DNA from 2 places in the Nostoc sp. NZL genome. Region 2 is predicted to be linked to the other one. Evidence: riboswitches for the same ligand, from Rfam matches in the RefSeq annotation. Region 2 holds a riboswitch; the other holds the start of a gene.

Region 1 (8,611 bases), on a different contig from region 2:
GTGCGATTAATAAGTTGTGTTTGGTAAGCATCGATATTGCGGATAATTTGGCTAGAAACAACACGCGGTTTGAGACATTCGTCTTTTCGGACTCCCAATGCAGCCAAAATTGCTTGCCCAGCAGCTCGCGTTTCACCTTGGGAGCTAGAATGAACTTCCAATAGTCCGTACAGTCGTTCAACTACCTGTACTCCCGGACGAACAGAGGCAGCTTTCAGAGCTACATCCGTAATTTTATTAATTTCGATACCAGGAGAGATTTCAATCCACAGTGATGTATCTCCTGGTAATGGTAAGAAGCCTTGGGCTACTGTTCCCATATATGCTGCATGTTGAGGTTGCAGGCTGTCGAGAAATACGAAACTGCGTAGTTCTATTCCCAAGATTTTGCTCTCCAGTCATAAGGGTAAAAGTTATCTATTGCAAGATATGAGCGCCTAACTTGGGGTATTTTAGCCACAAGTGAAGGATGGAAAAACACAAAGTAGAACAATTTTGCTGTCGATAAATTTTACACCTGAGAAGTATTCTGGCAGTAAAAACCGCCTTGACAATTGTACAAGCTTTATTACACACAAATCGCTGCCTGCAATGGCTAACTGGTCTTGATTTACTGATAAATTTGATGTTTCAAAAAAACTCTTTAGCCAAATTGAAGCGGGGAAAGTTCAGTGAACTTTCCCCGCTATCTTCAAAATGCTGCTAAAATCGCAGCCAATCAACTAGTACTTTATGCTTGGTTTGTAGTCTCAAATCAAGGACTAAAGTCCTGACTACGAACTTATTCACTCATAAAAGTTGGTGTGGTGGACTATTAGATTTGTTTTTCTATATAAACGCAGAAAAATAAATCTATTAGTTTATCCTGCGTTTGTGAGTACCCAAGTGGAGTAAGCATCCTCGACAAATCTGCTTTGATGACGAGTTCCTTTATGCTTGCTCACTCTGACTTTGAGGGTGGTTATGTAAACTCCATCCATTACTTGATGTCCATAACCACAAACTTGACCAACTTGCCCTGTTATTTGATGCAAAGCATAATCTCCGATATTCAGCATAATTCTGACTGCCTAATTAACTAGGTTGAGTAGTTTGTGTTTGACTATTTGGGCACGGCAAAACCGCTCTGATGATATTAGTTCCGCGTTCAAAGCTGGAAAAATTAAGCTGCAATCCGAGTTCGGGTATTAGGTGCAGTTGGAGCCAGCAGACGAGTGTAAAGTTGAGTCAGTCGGAATCCTACACTATACCAACTAAAGGCAATTTCTGTCCGTTGTCGAGCCGCTTCACCTAACTGGTCTCGCCAAGCTGGGTTGATGAGAATGCGGTCTATGGCAGCAGCAAAAGCTACTTCATCTTTGGGGGGCGCAAGTAACCCTGTGACTTCTGGTACAACAGTAAACTGTAGCCCACCAACATTACTAGCGACGACAGGAGTCTTACTAGCCATTGCCTCAATGGCAACTAAACCAAAAGGTTCATAGTGACTAGGCACTACGCAGACATCAGCGGCGGCGTAGTAGAAGGGGAGGACAGTTTCATCTAAGCGACCAGCAAAGGTTGTACAATTTTCTAATCCGAGTTCAGTAACAATGCTAGCAATGCGATCGCGTTCTATTCCATCACTCTGACCTGGACGGCTACCACCCCCAATCACTAGCTGGAGATTAGCTTCACCTCTTAAACTAGATTTGGCAATAGCTCGTACCAAGGTTTCAATACCTTTGCGGCGGTCAAAGCGACCAACGTAGAGAACCATTTTGGCATCTGGTGCAATTCCCAACTTTTCCCGCGCCGCAGACCGCTGAATTTCTCCAAATTTATCAGTATCAGTGCCACAGGGAATCATTTCAATGTTTCCTTTACTGGAAACGAGTAACCGCATATGTTTTTGCTCTTGCGGACTAGTTGCAACCACACAGTCTACAGTTTCCAAGCAGGCTTTTTCTACAGCTAATCGCTGGGTAGCAATTACGGGAACATCACCAATACTTCTGTATTTAACCGCTCCTAAAGAGTGGTAAGTATGTACCTGAATCAGTGGTTGCTGCTTTTTCAATTCCATGCCGACCCAAGATGATAACCAGTAGTTGGTATGAATTAAGGAGTAATGAAACCCTTGGCGCAACTGGAATTGCTGGAATTCTTCGATGAATTCAGGTAAATGGTCGAACAAGTTATCTCGCCCAATAAACTTAGCTGGGCCCGCTTTTAACCGAATAGTACGACAGTTTGGGCTATGTTGAATGTAGGCAGCTTGTTCAGGACTACTACGACGAGTGAACATATCCACTTGCCAACCAAGCTTTGCTAAGGCATAACCTACTTGACGCACATAGACATTTTGACCTCCAGCCTCTTCTTGACCAATTTCAACCGCCGGGTCACCATCAACAGAAATTAGGGCAATGCGATGTTTCTTATTCTGGAACATAGCTGATTTTCACCTCAAGGCAATTAATCCTGCCTCAAACGCCAGAAATCAAGATAATATTATCCTTTCTTTCAACGTCGAGGGCAGGCACAACAAACCGCAAAGTTACCAGCCAAAGGACACTGACGAGAACATGGCATTACTTGTTAAGAATGCTGCTCGTTCAGTCTCTTCTCAATGCCGACGAAGTTAGCTGACGGGCTAGGACTGAGAGATGTCCTTCTTAAGAAAGTTATGAGTTAGGAGTTATGAATTTATTAACTGCTAACTTTCTTCAAAATACGCCCCAAACTTGGTTCCTCCGCTCCGGTTTACCCTTACTCACAAAACTTTTCAGGGAATATAGTGGATTAGGCAGACTGATTTATTTTTCTTCAAGGTTTATAACCTGTCATCATCAACCATGTCAAGAGTATGAACAAAAAAAGTGTGATTGAAATCACCTAAATGCCCTTTGCATCTAGCTTTCACGAATCAGACTTTAGAAGAAAATTTGAGCTTTTAATATGCTCTCAACAAGAAGCTTACTGATATTGACCGCTACATTTTATTTAGCTTCTGGGAATTAAATATTTTTCATGTTTTTAAGTGTATAAATATACTAACTACGAGCTTGATTGAATTTAATATGTTTTTTATTTGTCTAAAATATTACTCTCTCTAAAGAAATTGCCGAAATATCAAAGAGTCCATTAGAAGTTTTACGCCAATTCAATTTCACTATTGAACTACATTATTTCCTACTCTCCACTACCTTTCATAAATGCTTTGAGAGCCAACTGCGTTTACTATGTTACGAGGGCGAGCATCTCAGTTATCCAAAAAAACTTTTAAAGAATCCGAAAAGCAGCAGCTTCAATTTGGAGGTAAAGTATACACCTACCAAAATGAGATACACTCATTGCTAAGTCATGGTAAATACAAATATCAAGCTGAGATTTAAACCCGTTTCTCACAGTTGGGTTGCTCTGCATCCACAGCCTAAAGGAGTAATTCAATTTATTGCAGGGGCTTTTTTTGGTACATTTGGCCCCATGCTTTTTTATCGCTATCTACTTCAATGCCTATTTGAGCAGGGATATACAATTATTCTTCTGCCATTTAATTTTAGTTTTAACCATTATGTAGAAGCTGGTTTTCTCATGAGGGAGCAGTATGAAATTCTACCAGAGCTTGTGAGGATGGCAAGTGTTGAGGGATATGATTATGAAGCCTATCTAGATGATAAAAACTTTTCTTGGATTGGACATAGCCTTGGCTGTAAATATATCTCCCTGTTAGAAGGATTTACTGCTTTACCTCCAGAGCCTCAAGATAGAGAAAAGTTTATTCGCAACCTGCTATCTCATACTTCGGATGAGTCACAGATAAAAAGTGTCATTGCAGATATTAACATTCTGTATGATGAGCTTAAACAAAAAATTGTAGAAGTTCGGAAACTAATTTACACTTATGTAGGTCAGGAAATAAAAATTAACAGTGTCTTCATTAAGGGGCAGGTTTCTATCCTATTAGCACCTGCTATTGCTGATACAGGGAGCGCAATTCGTCCTCAATTTTTAGCGGATATCATCGATAAACTTGGTTGGGGTGTGAAACCAACCGTTGAAGAAACCCATAACTTAATCAAGGATAGTGGGCTATTTAATATCATGGGTTTAGTTTGTTTTAAGTCAGATAATATTGCTAAATTAACCTGTGAATGGTTTACTAATATTCTAAAAAAACCACCCCAAGAATTTCTACAAACTTTAGAGGGTGGACATTTAAAACCTTTAGGAATTCAACTAGGCAAGTATGTGATTAATCTTTTTGATAAACCTTTAATTGAATCAGTTCAAGAGCGAAATAGAGGCTTTGAGCATCATGTAATTCAATTGTTTGAGAAACTGAAATAGAAATCAACAAAAGTTGCTGAAAGTCCAAAAATCAGAAGTTATTAACCAATATTCCCGACTTGTTAAAAAAGTCGGGAATCTGAGCCTTTCATAACAATCCCAACTCTTCTGGAAAGCCCAGCATGATGTTTAAGTTTTGGATTGCGGCTCCCGATGCACCTTTGCCCAAGTTATCAAGACGAGCAACTAGCAACGCTTCTTTGGTAGTGTCATTTGCGAATACAAAAACCTGAACAATATTAGTGCCGTTCACTGCAATCGCATCCAAAAATATTCCGTCTCGTAGCAGAGTAGAATCTTGGTATGGAGCTACCTGCACAAATTTTTCACTTTGGTAGTAGTTAACAATTGTTTGATGAATAACCTCACCTGATGGTGGATTATCCAAAGTCCCCAGCGGCAAAGGCACCTGAACTAGCATCCCTTGCTCAAAATCCCCTACCGCTGGTACGAATAGCGGCGGCGATGCTAACTCTGAGTAATAATGCATTTCCTTGACATGCTTATGTCCAAACTGCAAACCATAGATGCCATAGGGATAAAGCGACTCTGCTCCAGCTTCCTGTTCATGGAAGGTATGGTATTGTTTGATGAGATTCTTGCCGCCACCAGAGTAGCCTGACACTGCGTTAACAGTGATAGGAAAATTACTCTTTAAAAGTCCCTTGGCAATCAACGGACGGATACAAGCCAAAAATCCTGTGGGATAACATCCTGGATTGCTGACAAACTGGGCGCTGGCAATTTTCTCTCGTTGTCCTGGATTTAGTTCAGGAAAGCCATATACCCAATTCTTAGCCGTGCGATGGGCACTACTAGCATCAAGGATCTTAACCGTAGTACTACTTACTAAGCTAACAGCTTCGCGGGCTGCATCATCAGGTAGACAGAGAATAACAACATCGACGGCATTGATTAGTTTAGCTCGCTCACTTGCATCCTTACGTTTAGAGGCCTCAATGCTAACTAACTCGATATCATCGCGTTGATTGAGACGTGAGTAAATTTGTAAGCCTGTGGTTCCTGATTCGCCATCAATGAAAATCTTCGGTTTAGTAATCATGCGTTCAGCATCCTGAGATGTCAGTAGTGTATTAAAACAGCTGTCAGTTATCAAAGTTAAAGATAGGACTTTACACCCCAAATCAAACTTACCACGCAATAGTTGTGCCTTTTAAGGGGGTTGGGGGATCTCTTGTGTGTAAGTCCTAATTAGATAATTACCTACTGAAAAACTCCGCAGACTTGACAGTAATGAGTCACGCTTTCTTTCCATACCTGGGTTTTACACTAGTATTTTATCGCTTTCAACCTTTTGCGATCGCCTGCATGAGTGCCGCTTCAACATCAAACCTACTTGGCGTATTCTCAATCTTGACAAGCAGATGATTTACCAAAAGCCGTTATTATTCAAGGCTTTCAGCTTAACAAGCGTGCCATTCGACGCTTTGATGATCTGTTTTCAAATTCTACTTTATCCTCTCCCTACTGCTAAATACGCCCGGACAATACAGGCGATTGCTCTAGCAATACTTTACTCTCCCAAGCTATCAGTACAATCGCGGTTTACAGTATTTGTTTTAAGTTGCTAGAGCATAAATTGCCAAAAAGATTGCAGATGCATAATTTGGGATTTTTTACAAAAATATTCTCCAATGATAATTTAAGTGCGCCATCTGGGAACAATTTATGAAGCTCAGGTTTTGTTCGCTACTTACCACTTAAGTAAGTGCCTAAAAAAAGAACATAAACCTGTTTACAATGCTGTCCAAATTTCCCCAATAGATAGAGGAATAAATCATCAGTGAGTAAAAAAATAGAGTTGCTGCCATCAATGTTGGCAACTGTGTCTCCTCCTTACTTAACTTAGCAACTTAGCGCAAGGAGTTTAATTTTATAAACTGCACTAAGGTTATTAATGATTTGTCAAATGCTAGCTGGGCAAAGGCAAACCATCATTGTATAAACTCCTTGCTACTGAAGAAGTCCATTCGTTTCTAGCAACTATGTACCTTGTTTGAGTAATAAATGGAGAGATGTTATCTCTAGCAACGTACCACTCAGCTTAGAGCTAAAGCTAAAAGTATAAAACTCGGCAAATCTGAGGGTATGGGTGGTAATAAGCGCTATTTTCATTACTTTGCCCAGCTATCGCTCAATCAAGGTTTATCAAGACTTTAGAGAAGCACAATTCCGGCATAACCTGACTAAAAAGGGCAATAAATAACAGAGATATTTCTCGCTCGTCAGACTGAGGAATTGATTACTCATAGCGTTATTTTTCAAATTTTTAATTATCTGAATGTGGCTTGAACAAAGCCGAATTTGATATGCAAAAAAGTAATTATCTACACTTGCAATATCTATAAAAATGCTTAATTCTGAAATTCAAAAAGACCTTCGTCATAACTTGACTGTCAATGTTGCCGAAAGTGCATTTTTTGGTTTGGCAACTGGTTTTGCTTCCTATATCACGATTATTCCTCTATTTGTTAGCGGTTTTACCAATTCTTCATCGCTTATTGGTCTGATTCCAGCTATTCCGCGTTTAGGTTGGCAACTACCTCAGCTATTGACGGCTGATAAAATAGCTCGGCTACAGTATTACAAACCAACTGTAATGTGGTTGACAATTCACCAAAAACTTCCTTTTTTTGGATTAGCACTGCTCGCTTTATTACAGCTACAACTCAATAGCCAAACTATCTTACATCTGACATTTGCCATACTCATTTGGCAGGGACTAGGCAGCGGATTTAGTGCTACTGCTTGGCAAAGCATGGTTGCTAAAATTATTCCTTCTGGAAGGCTTGGCATTTTTTATGGTGCCTTGGCGGCGGCTGCTAATCTGATGAGTATTTTTGGTGCTCTGATAGCTGGTTTACTGCTCAAGGAAATTGCCCAGCCATTTAACTTTGCTCTCTGTTTTTTGTGTGCTAGCGTTGCGATGGCTCTATCTTGGTTTTTTATGTCTAGGACGCGGGAGCCAGTAAGTAACCCATTATCTACCTTTGAAACTAGACGTGAATTTTGGGACAGTCTTAGTGTGATTCTCCGGTGCGATAAGAATTTCCGTTGCTTTGTGATCACACGTATGCTTTCACAATTAGCACTGATGCCACTTCCCTTCTATACACTCTATGCCGTACACCAACATTGGATGGGAGAAGCATCTATTGGGATAATTACTGGTGTGCTGATGGTAACGCAAACTATTGCTGGATTGGTTTTGGGTTGGGTAGGCGATCGCTGGGGTCACAAGTTGGTCTTGGAGACTGGTTCTGTTGTTTGTGCGTTTAGTTCGGTTTTAGCTGGTCTAGCAACAAATGTAAGCTGTTTTTACTTGGTGTTTATAGGAGCAGGGATAGGTATGATCGCTCTGCAAAATATTGCTGCGGTAATGACCTTAGAGTTTGGTAACCAGCGCGAACGACCAGCCTATATTGGTCTTGGCAATACCCTTGTTGCCCCTGCCACGCTTCTTGCTCCCCTATTAGGTGGATGGATAGTGGACAATATTGACTATAGAACTGCCTTCTTGGTGGCAGCTATAGGTGGATTAGTTACAGCACTGGTTTTGCACGTAGGAGTACGCGATCCACGTTATCTGGAACAAAATTTTAGTAACCATTCAGTTAAAGTCTTGCCTGAGCAGTAAGCATCTATTCCTCCCAAGCGAGAGTGCGTTTCACTGCTTTTTGCCAAGTAGCAAAGTTAGATAATGGATCATCGCTCTTCGGCTCAAATACACGTTCAATTTGCCGTTGCTGCACCAGTACTTCATAGCTCTCCCAAAATCCTACGGCTAAACCTGCTGCAAATGCTGCACCCTGAACGGTCGTATCGCGCATTATCGGACGTTCAACTCCAATACCTAATACATCAGCTTGGAACTGCATCAGAAAATTATTCTCGCAAGCTCCACCATCTACGGTTAATCGCCCAACTGGAGTACTGCTAGATGCATTAATTGCTTGCACCACTTCCAGAACTTGGTAAGCGATCGCTTCCAACACGGCGCGTACTAGATGCTCTGGTTGTACACTGGCGGTAATGCCGAAAAAGGCTCCCCTAGCACTCATATCCCAGTAGGGTGCGCCCAGTCCACTAAATGCAGGCACAAAATATACTCCGCCATTATCTGTTACCTGATTTGCCATTGCTTCAGTTTCAGCAGCAGTTTTAATCAGCTTGAGGCGATCGCGTAACCATTGAATACAAGCTCCACTAGTAAACATACTACCTTCTAAGGCATAGCCTACATCTAAAGTCCCTCTTG
Region 2 (8,611 bases):
CCAACAATTATTAATACCGCTTTAGGTGTTTCTAGTGTTCCCAAAGATTATTTAGATGTGGCACGAGTGCTAGAAATGCCCCGTTGGCGGCGGATTACAAAAATCATTTGGCCTGCAAGTTTGCCATATATTTTTACAGGTTTACGAATTAGTTTAGGGATAGCTTGGCTAGTAATCGTTGCCGTGGAAATGCTCACAGGCGGTATTGGTATCGGCTTTTTTGTCTGGGATGAATGGAGTCGCTTAAACCTGAGTTCAGTCTTTTTAGCTGTGTTGATAATTGGTGTAACTGGGTTAATCCTGGATTACGCCGTTGGCAAAATTGAAGAATTAGTAACCCATCGCCCTAAAACTTCCAACTAACAAAATTTGGCTGCTATCAAAACAGCAAGATGTAACATGACTCTGCGCTTGTAGCATGAGCAATTAATCACCAATGGAGCTACAAAAATGGGTGATATTAACTGGACTCGACGAGATATTATCAAGGGAATAGGAGCAACAACAGCGGGAATGGCGCTTTCCTCCTGTGGGATTTCAGGAGATAGATCAGCCAAAGGATTGACAGAAGAAGCCTTAGCTGTACAACCAGTAGTTAAAAGCGGCGACCTAGAAAAAGCCGATCTTACAGTTGGTTACGTTCCCGTTAATGATTGTGCACCATTTGCGATCGCCTGGAAAAAAGGCTTCTTCCACAAGTATGGTTTGAACGTTACACTCAACCGCGAAGCCAGTTGGGCTACTTCCCGCGACGGTTTAATTTTTGGTCGCTTGGATGCTTCACCCGTTGTATCTGGTGCAGTTACCAACGCCAGAATTGGTGCCGAAGGCGCACGCCACGCCCCTTTGTGTGCAGCCATGACCATTCACCGCCACGGTAACGCCATGACAATGAACAAAGCCATGTGGGATTTTGGGCTGCGTCCGTGGTATGAGTATCAAGAAAAATATGGCGATGGTGCTTTAGAAGCCTTTGGGCGCGATTTCCGAGGCTACTTTGACAAGCAACCGCCAGAAAACAGAGTTTGGGCAGTAGTATTAAGTTCCTCCATTTACGAATACTTTATCCGTTACTTATCCGCCGCCGCAGGTGTTGATCCGCTTAAAGAGTTTCGCGTCATCATCGTTCCGCCACCCCAAATGGTAACAAACGTGCGGATTGGTGCAATGCAAGCTTACATGGTTGCAGAACCCTGGAATACACGGGCAATAACAGGTAATGAAAACATCGGTTTTACCTTTGCACAAGGTAAAGAAGTCTGGTTGGGACACCCAGATCGACTTTTGGGGGTGATGGAATCTTTCATCGACAAATATCCCAAAACCTATCGTTCTTTAGTCAAGGCGATGATTGAAGCCTGTCAGTATTGCAGCAAAGTAGAAAATCGCCAAGAAGTAGCCGAACTAATAACAGACCGTTCCTTTACAGGTGCTAGACCTAACAAGAAAGATGCGCCAATTGCGAAGTTTACAAGTCCGGGAATTCTCGGCAACTACAACTATGGCGGCTTTGATGGCAAAGACCGCACCATCAAAGCCGCTGACACCACGATTTTCTTCGATATTCCTGACAACCTTCCCAAACAGCCAGCAGAACACTCAACATTTTTATGGAGATCAAGAAGTATCTGGTTGATGACACAAGCAGCGCGGTGGGGACAAATTAAAGAATTCCCCAAAAATGCCGAAGAACTAGCAGAACTTGGTTGGAGAACAGATTTATATCGGGAGATAGCGTCTGAAATGGGCATCGAGTGTCCCAAGGATGATTACAAGGTCGAACCACCAGAAGTATTTATAGATAAGAAAGGCTTCGACCCCAGCGATCCGGTGGGTTATCTGAATAGTTTTGCCATCAGGGCTAATGCTCCCACTAACTTTTTCATGTCTTAAATCTAAGTTCAAATATTGACTGATGACTAAATTATTTCTGGAGCGTTTCGATGATGGAATATACCTCATTACCTATTAATACACAGACCGAAGTTATGCCCCGCACTGGGTTTTTAGAAATTGAAAATTTAGTCAAGTCTTATCCGACACCTGATAAAGATAACTTTGTCGTTTTAGATGGAGTTAATCTGACGATTGGTGAAGATGAATATATTTCTGTAATTGGTCACTCTGGTTGTGGAAAATCAACCCTACTAAAGATAGTAGCTGGTTTAGAAAAAGCCACTTCCGGCTCAGTCCGGCTAGATGGGAAAGAGATTCGTCAGCCAGGAGCCGAGCGGATGATGGTATTTCAGAACTATTCGCTGTTGCCTTGGTTAACCGTGCGAGAAAATATCCGGTTAGCTGTGGATGAAGTGCTAAAAAATGCTAATCGGGCTGAAAAAATCAGCATTGTAAATCAACACTTGGCAATGGTAAACTTGACGGCGGCGGCTGACAAATATCCCGATGAAATCTCTGGAGGTATGAAACAACGAGTAGGTATTGCCAGAGCTTTAGCAATTCGTCCTAAAATGTTGCTGATGGATGAACCTTTTGGGGCACTAGATGCGCTAACTCGTGGCAAATTACAACGGCAGGTATTGGATATTTGGGAAAATAATCGTCAAGCAGTGATGATGATTACCCACGATGTAGATGAAGCAATTTATATGTCCGATCGCATCGTCTTGATGACCAATGGCCCATCTGCTAGTATAGGAGAGATTTTAAAAGTTCCTTTTGAGCATCCACGCGATCGCGCCGCCATGCGAAACTCAAAAGAATATTTTGAACTCCGCAACCACGCCCTAAATTTCCTTGACCGATATTTTGCCCAAGACGAGTAAATTAGATTATCATTTTTTTTAGTGGGTAGCCTAATTCAAATTCATGAAAGCTGAATTTGGAACGGAGGAACCAATGTTTGGGGCTAATCTTACGAGAGACACCTTCCAGTCTTAGCCCGTCAGCTAACTCCGTAGGCAATGGAAGGAACCCCCAAGACTTTGGCTGTAATACAGTTATTATTGGGGTTTCCTTGACTGATTTAAGATTTGAACTTTTGGTTATCATCACTCAATCTAAAATCCAAAATCTTTTGACTGAGTGTAGCCGTTCGCGTAGCGTTCTGCAGGAAAGTCCAAAATCTCAAATTAATCGCCCTGCTTCTCATTACTAATTAATTTCATTGGGAGAAGTAAAACTGTGCAAATTAAGCCAATGTTAGCACGTCTGCAAAGTGCCACAGGCCGAGATGACTTAATTGAACAAATGGTACTGTTGCCAGAACCAAAAAAACCTTTTTCTAAAAAACCTCAAAAAGCAAAAGCAGTTAATTTAATTGTTGCCTATGACGCATCTCCTAACAGTCATACGGCGCTAGATATTGCTTTCTGGATTGCCCATCAAACGCGTTTAGCCACCAATGCAGAAGTCACAGTTCAAGCCGTTTATGTGCTAGAAGACAATCAAAGCAGCCAGTATCCAAATATCTTGAGCTTTCCACAACAACAGCCTTCATTGGAATGCCAAGTTAATGAAGTATCAAAATCTGCCACACTGGTATTAAGTCAACCCCAATTGCAGACAGTAGTAACTCCCCTACAACAAGCAGATATAATTCTCTGGCAAGCCCGAAGTCTGGCTGAAGAATGGCAGGGTTGCTTCAAATCTCATTTGCGGTTTGGCTGCATTTACACAGAACTTACCAAAGTTGTTGAATCAGAAACTGCCGATATTCTGTTTTTAGGTTGCAACTCTGTTAATCATCCGATGATTGAGGCACTAGGTTCTAATTTTCCCTGCGCCGTTTTGGGTATTCCCAGTTGTATTGATGAATAATCACTGTTCAGAATTTCAGTAATTTTTATCCAATTGTAATGATAGATAAGTCACCTACAACTAGGTGACTTTTTTCGCTACTATGCAACCAATTAAACTTCGAGAGGTAAGGTGTGGAAAACTGGCAAGCAATCCTCAGCGTAATTACATTTATAAGCGTCATTGTTTTAGTAATGACGGAATGGGTACATCTCACCATTGCGGCATTGTTGGGAGCATTGTTATTAGTTTTTACCAACGTCATGACTTTAGAAGAAGCTGTTGGTTATATCGGCAACAGTCATGGAACACTCGGTTTATTCTTTGGAGTTATGGTCTTAGTGCGGGCTTTTGAGCCTACAAAAATATTTGATTATTTAGCTACTCAAATAGTACTCATAGCTAAAGGACAAGGCAAGCGTCTATTACTTGGTATTGTGGCTATCGTTACACCCATCTGTGCAGTTTTGCCAAATGCCACAACAGTAATGTTGCTAGCACCTTTAATTCCCCCAATGGCTCAGGAAGTTGGGATAAATTTCGTACCCTTGTTGATTTTAATGGTATTTGTTGCTAATAGTGCGGGATTGCTGACTTTAGTTGGAGATCCAGCTACATTTATTGTTGGCGATGCTGTGAATATTAGCTTTACAGATTATTTATTGAAGTTGAGTTTAGGGGGAGTAATTGCCATTGTCATAGTGATTGCAACACTACCATTTTTATTCCGAAAAATTTGGAATACACAGTTAGATAATCTTGAGGAACTACCACATCCACAAATCAATCATCCACGAGCTTTAAGCGTCGGTGCAGTTATAGTATTTTTCGTCCTGCTATTTTTTGTCATCGGAGAATCTCTACCAGTTCCGATCTCACCTGCTGCCGCAGCTTTGTTAGGAGCAGCTTTAGCTTTGCTTTTATCCCACCATAGTAAAATCGATTCAGTTAACAACATTCTGCGGGATGTAGACTGGAGTACATTGATATTTTTTATGAGTATTTTTGTGCTAATTGGAGGGTTAGAAAAAACAGGTGTAATTAATGGTTTATCAGGAGTATTGGCAGCGATTTTAGGAAAAAATATTGTGCTGGGTTCCCTATTTTTATTATTTTTTGTGGGGATATTATCAAGCGTAGTGCCCAATATTCCTTTAGTGGTGGGGATGGTGCCATTACTCAAACAATATATTGTTACTGTCGGATTAGCACCTGCCGAAGTTTTAGCACAAGACTTTCAAGGGCAGTTTCCGCCAGAAGTATTACCTCTGTTTTATGCGATGATGTTTGGTGCAACTTTGGGAGGTAATGGCACACTAGTAGGAGCATCATCTAACATCGTAGCCGCCGGTATTTCTGAGCAGCATGGACGCCGTATATCATTTAAAACTTTTCTACACTACGGTATCCCAGTGATGGTATTGCAACTTGTAGCTTCGGCTTTGTACGTGTTAGTTCGCTTTTTGCTCTAGATAGAGAAGGGTCAAAGTAATTCAGTAATTCATATTATTGATAATTATGCTCTCTACAACACGCTACGCGTAGCTTGCTTCCCCACAGGGGTACGCAGACTCGCTACGGTTGCGCGAACGTAATTCGTAAAATACGTTCGCGGACTTCCTAACGCTGCGCTATCGGTGTTAGCTTCTGAATTTATCACTCATAGCGTAATGCTAGCTAGTTCGCAAAGGCCTTGCAAACAACCAAATCAAAGATTATTGTAACGGCTTGTACTCTCTTCAATTATGAATTAGTAATTATTTGGTCAACCTAATTAAAGATAAAATGCTCAGGAGATAAATCCCCGACTTTTAGTGAGAAGCCGGGTTTAGGGTTAGAGTATTTATTTATACTCCCTTACTTATCAATCCTGAGCTATTGCTAATATCTAATTAGGTGTAGTACGTCCCTTAAGACGCTATAACCAGCTAAATCCCAAAGTAAATAGGCTAGAAAACCAATTGCTGCCAAGCGACCATTCCAAAGTTCGGCTTGAGGTGTCCAACCAAATAGGAATGCATTACGATCTACGCCGTTGTAAGCTTTAGCAACAGGTTGTAAATCAGTAGAAGAACGAGTTTCTTGAGTTGCCATTTTTTTTCTCCAAAATCTAGTAGATTTTTAGGTGTTTAGTTTCTAGTAGCTAATCAGATGTAAAACATCGCGCAAGACGCTATAACCGGCTAAATCCCAAAGCAAATAGGCAAGAAAGCCAATTGCTGCCAAGCGACCATTCCAAATTTCGGCTTGAGGTGTCCAACCAAATAGAAATGCATTGCGATCTATGCCGTTGTATTCTGGTGCAACAGGTGGTAAATCAGTAGAAGAACGAGTTTCTTGAGTTGCCATTTTTTTCTCCAAAATCTAGTAGATTTTTAGGTGTTTAGTTTCTAGTAGCCTTTGTTTTGTTCTCAACAATTCATTTGTTAACTTTAATGTACCTGTTTATAACTAGACTGCTTTCTGCCTGTAGGCACAAACCGCAGGCACTTCTTATGGACGATTAATAGAAACATCTTGTTGTAGACAAATCCACCTTGGGAGGGTGAGCAAAAATTGATATGTAAAAAAATGTAAAGGTTTCGTGAGAAACTATAATTTAAACAGAATCAATCGCTATAAATAAGCAATTAAAAATTAAAAACTAGCCATACATAATTAATAGTAGGTGGCAATTTGATTAAGATTTCCACCGAGAGATAATAAAAGTTATATCTTCCGCTGGATACACTTTTCAATCTTTGGAGAGATGCTTTAGACAGCTAAATTCCAGGATTCTGAGCTAAAGAGTTAGGTAATGCCATAGGTACAAACATAAATACTAAGAGTTGCTTCTCAAGAAATTCTTAATTCCCCAAATTTAAACTTAAGTAGAAGGAAATACAATGTTCCAAAGTACGGAAATCATGCTGGGACTCTACAAACCACTATTGTGGGTGGCACAGATTCCAGTAGATCCCTCAAATGTCACGCCAGCACAGGCATCGGTTCTCACTTCCGGGCCGCGCTTTTTTGTGGCTTTAATCTCCGGCGTGATCCTAGCCTTTGCTTTCCAATTAGTTTTAACTAATCTCTCCCTTGCAGCCGGTATTTCCTACCTGGGGCACTCATCTGACTCGGATTCAGATACTGGGGAAGCCGGAAGTTTGGGCGGTAACATTCGCAAAATTGGCACCGCAGTGGGGATTTGGACATTAGTCACTGTGACGATCGCCTTATTAATCGCTTCTTTTCTCGCGGTCAAATTAAGCCTTGTAATCTTAGACCCAGCATTGGGGGCGATTCTCGGTTTGGTGATTTGGGGCGCTTACTTTTTGCTCCTTGTCTGGGTAAGTTCCACCACCGTGGGTTCCTTAATTGGCTCAGTCGTCAATACGGCAACTTCCGGTTTTCAAGCGATTATGGGTACAGCTACCGCCGCACTGGGCGCAAAGGCTGTAAATAGCCAAGTGGTAGCGACAGCTGAAGCCGCCGCCGCCGCTGTCCGCCGGGAATTAGGCAGCGCCATCGACCCTGTGAGTATCCGAGAGAACATAGAGGATTACTTAGACAAGCTGCGTCCTCCAGAACTAGATGTGTCAAAGATTCGGAGTGATTTTGAAAATTTACTCAACGATCCGCAATTAAAAGCGATCGCAGGGACTCCAGATATCCGCAACATCGACCGCCAAAAGTTTATCGAGTTAGTCAGCAGTCGCACCGACCTTTCTAAAAAAGACGTTAACCGGATTGCTGATACGTTGTACAAAGTTTGGCAACAGGTAGTGAGCCAGCAACCACCCACCCAAGACCGCATGGGTGAGTTAATGGATTATCTGAAATCACTTCCACCAGGACAAAGCAAGACAGATGAACTCAACGCCAAACTGGATCGATTAGTAGCAGAAATGCGTGACTCTAAAGAAGCTGACCAAAAGGCGGTTCCAGGGCCCATTCAAAGTACACTCCAGCAAGGACTATCCGCCTTAACCGGCATTGTGTTGGGACGTACAGATTTGTCTGATTTGGATGTGGAAAAAATCTTGCGTAGCCTCACCACCGCCAAAGAAAAAGTCACCCAACAAGCAGATAAGCTAGGTTTGCCAACACCATCAGAACCCTATAGCCCAATTCGGGCTGATGTCGAAAACTACCTGCACAACACTTATGCTTGGCAACTGAGTCAAGAAAAAATCGCCCAGGAATTTCGTGATGTCATTTACGACCCAGCAGCTGATCCTGGAATCGTCCGCAGGGAATTAGAACGACTATCTCGTAACGATTTTGTCAATATCTTGCAACAACGGGGACTACTTACCCAAGCCCAAATTCAGCGCATTGCAGATCAGCTAGAAGTTGTCCGCAAAGAAGTGCTAGTGACAGTTACAGGTATCGAAGAAAGAGAGATAGTCCAAGACTTGCAACGTGCAGTGGAAAGTTATCTGCTCGTTACCCCAAAAGCAGATTTGACTCCCGTTGGTATTGAGCAGAATTTCAAACCACTGTTGCAAGACTCAGAGGCAGATTATGAAACCCTGACATTGAGACTAGCCCACCTTGAACGTCAGGAAATCCGGGAGATATTGCTGGAACGGAATGATATCCAGCTATATGAAGTAGACAGCATTCTGGACGAGTTGGAAAAACAACGCGATCGCGTCTTGGTAGAATCCAAAGGACTGGCTGAACAGGCACAATATCAAGCAGAAACCCTGTGGCTGAATGTAGAATCATATCTGCGTAACACAGGGAAATCAGAACTCAATCCTGATGCCATCCGCGCCGACTTCAAAAAGTTACTGGAAGATCCCCAAAGTGGAATTACTTCTATTCGGGCCCGATTGTCTCGCTTTGACCGCGATACTTTGGTGCAATT

Evidence for each region. A riboswitch is a leader RNA that binds a small molecule or an ion and turns the genes downstream of it on or off. The one in region 2 is predicted to bind cyclic di-AMP.
Region 1: it holds a riboswitch for cyclic di-AMP, as region 2 does, so the genes downstream of both, F8R90_RS22750 (glycosyltransferase) here and F8R90_RS20650 (universal stress protein) in region 2, are expected to answer to the same signal.

The regions. Positions count from the first base shown of each region.
Region 1 is NZ_WBKL01000158.1:64,018-72,628, reverse strand. Features, by position in the region: gene F8R90_RS22760 (hypothetical protein) at 1-383, opposite strand, end outside; gene F8R90_RS22755 (hypothetical protein) at 861-1,058, opposite strand; gene F8R90_RS22750 (glycosyltransferase) at 1,163-2,434, opposite strand; cyclic di-AMP (ydaO/yuaA leader) riboswitch at 2,598-2,797, opposite strand; gene F8R90_RS22745 (DUF1350 family protein) at 3,346-4,332, shown strand; gene argC (N-acetyl-gamma-glutamyl-phosphate reductase) at 4,421-5,392, opposite strand; gene F8R90_RS22735 (MFS transporter) at 6,704-7,990, shown strand; gene glpK (glycerol kinase GlpK) at 7,995-8,611, opposite strand, start outside.
Region 2 is NZ_WBKL01000148.1:1,340-9,950, reverse strand. Features, by position in the region: gene ntrB (nitrate ABC transporter permease) at 1-363, shown strand, start outside; gene F8R90_RS20660 (ABC transporter substrate-binding protein) at 451-1,893, shown strand; gene F8R90_RS20655 (ABC transporter ATP-binding protein) at 1,947-2,783, shown strand; cyclic di-AMP (ydaO/yuaA leader) riboswitch at 2,822-2,936, shown strand; gene F8R90_RS20650 (universal stress protein) at 3,157-3,777, shown strand; gene F8R90_RS20645 (ArsB/NhaD family transporter) at 3,891-5,228, shown strand; gene F8R90_RS20640 (high light inducible protein) at 5,638-5,850, opposite strand; gene F8R90_RS20635 (high light inducible protein) at 5,893-6,105, opposite strand; gene F8R90_RS20630 (MFS transporter) at 6,642-8,611, shown strand, end outside.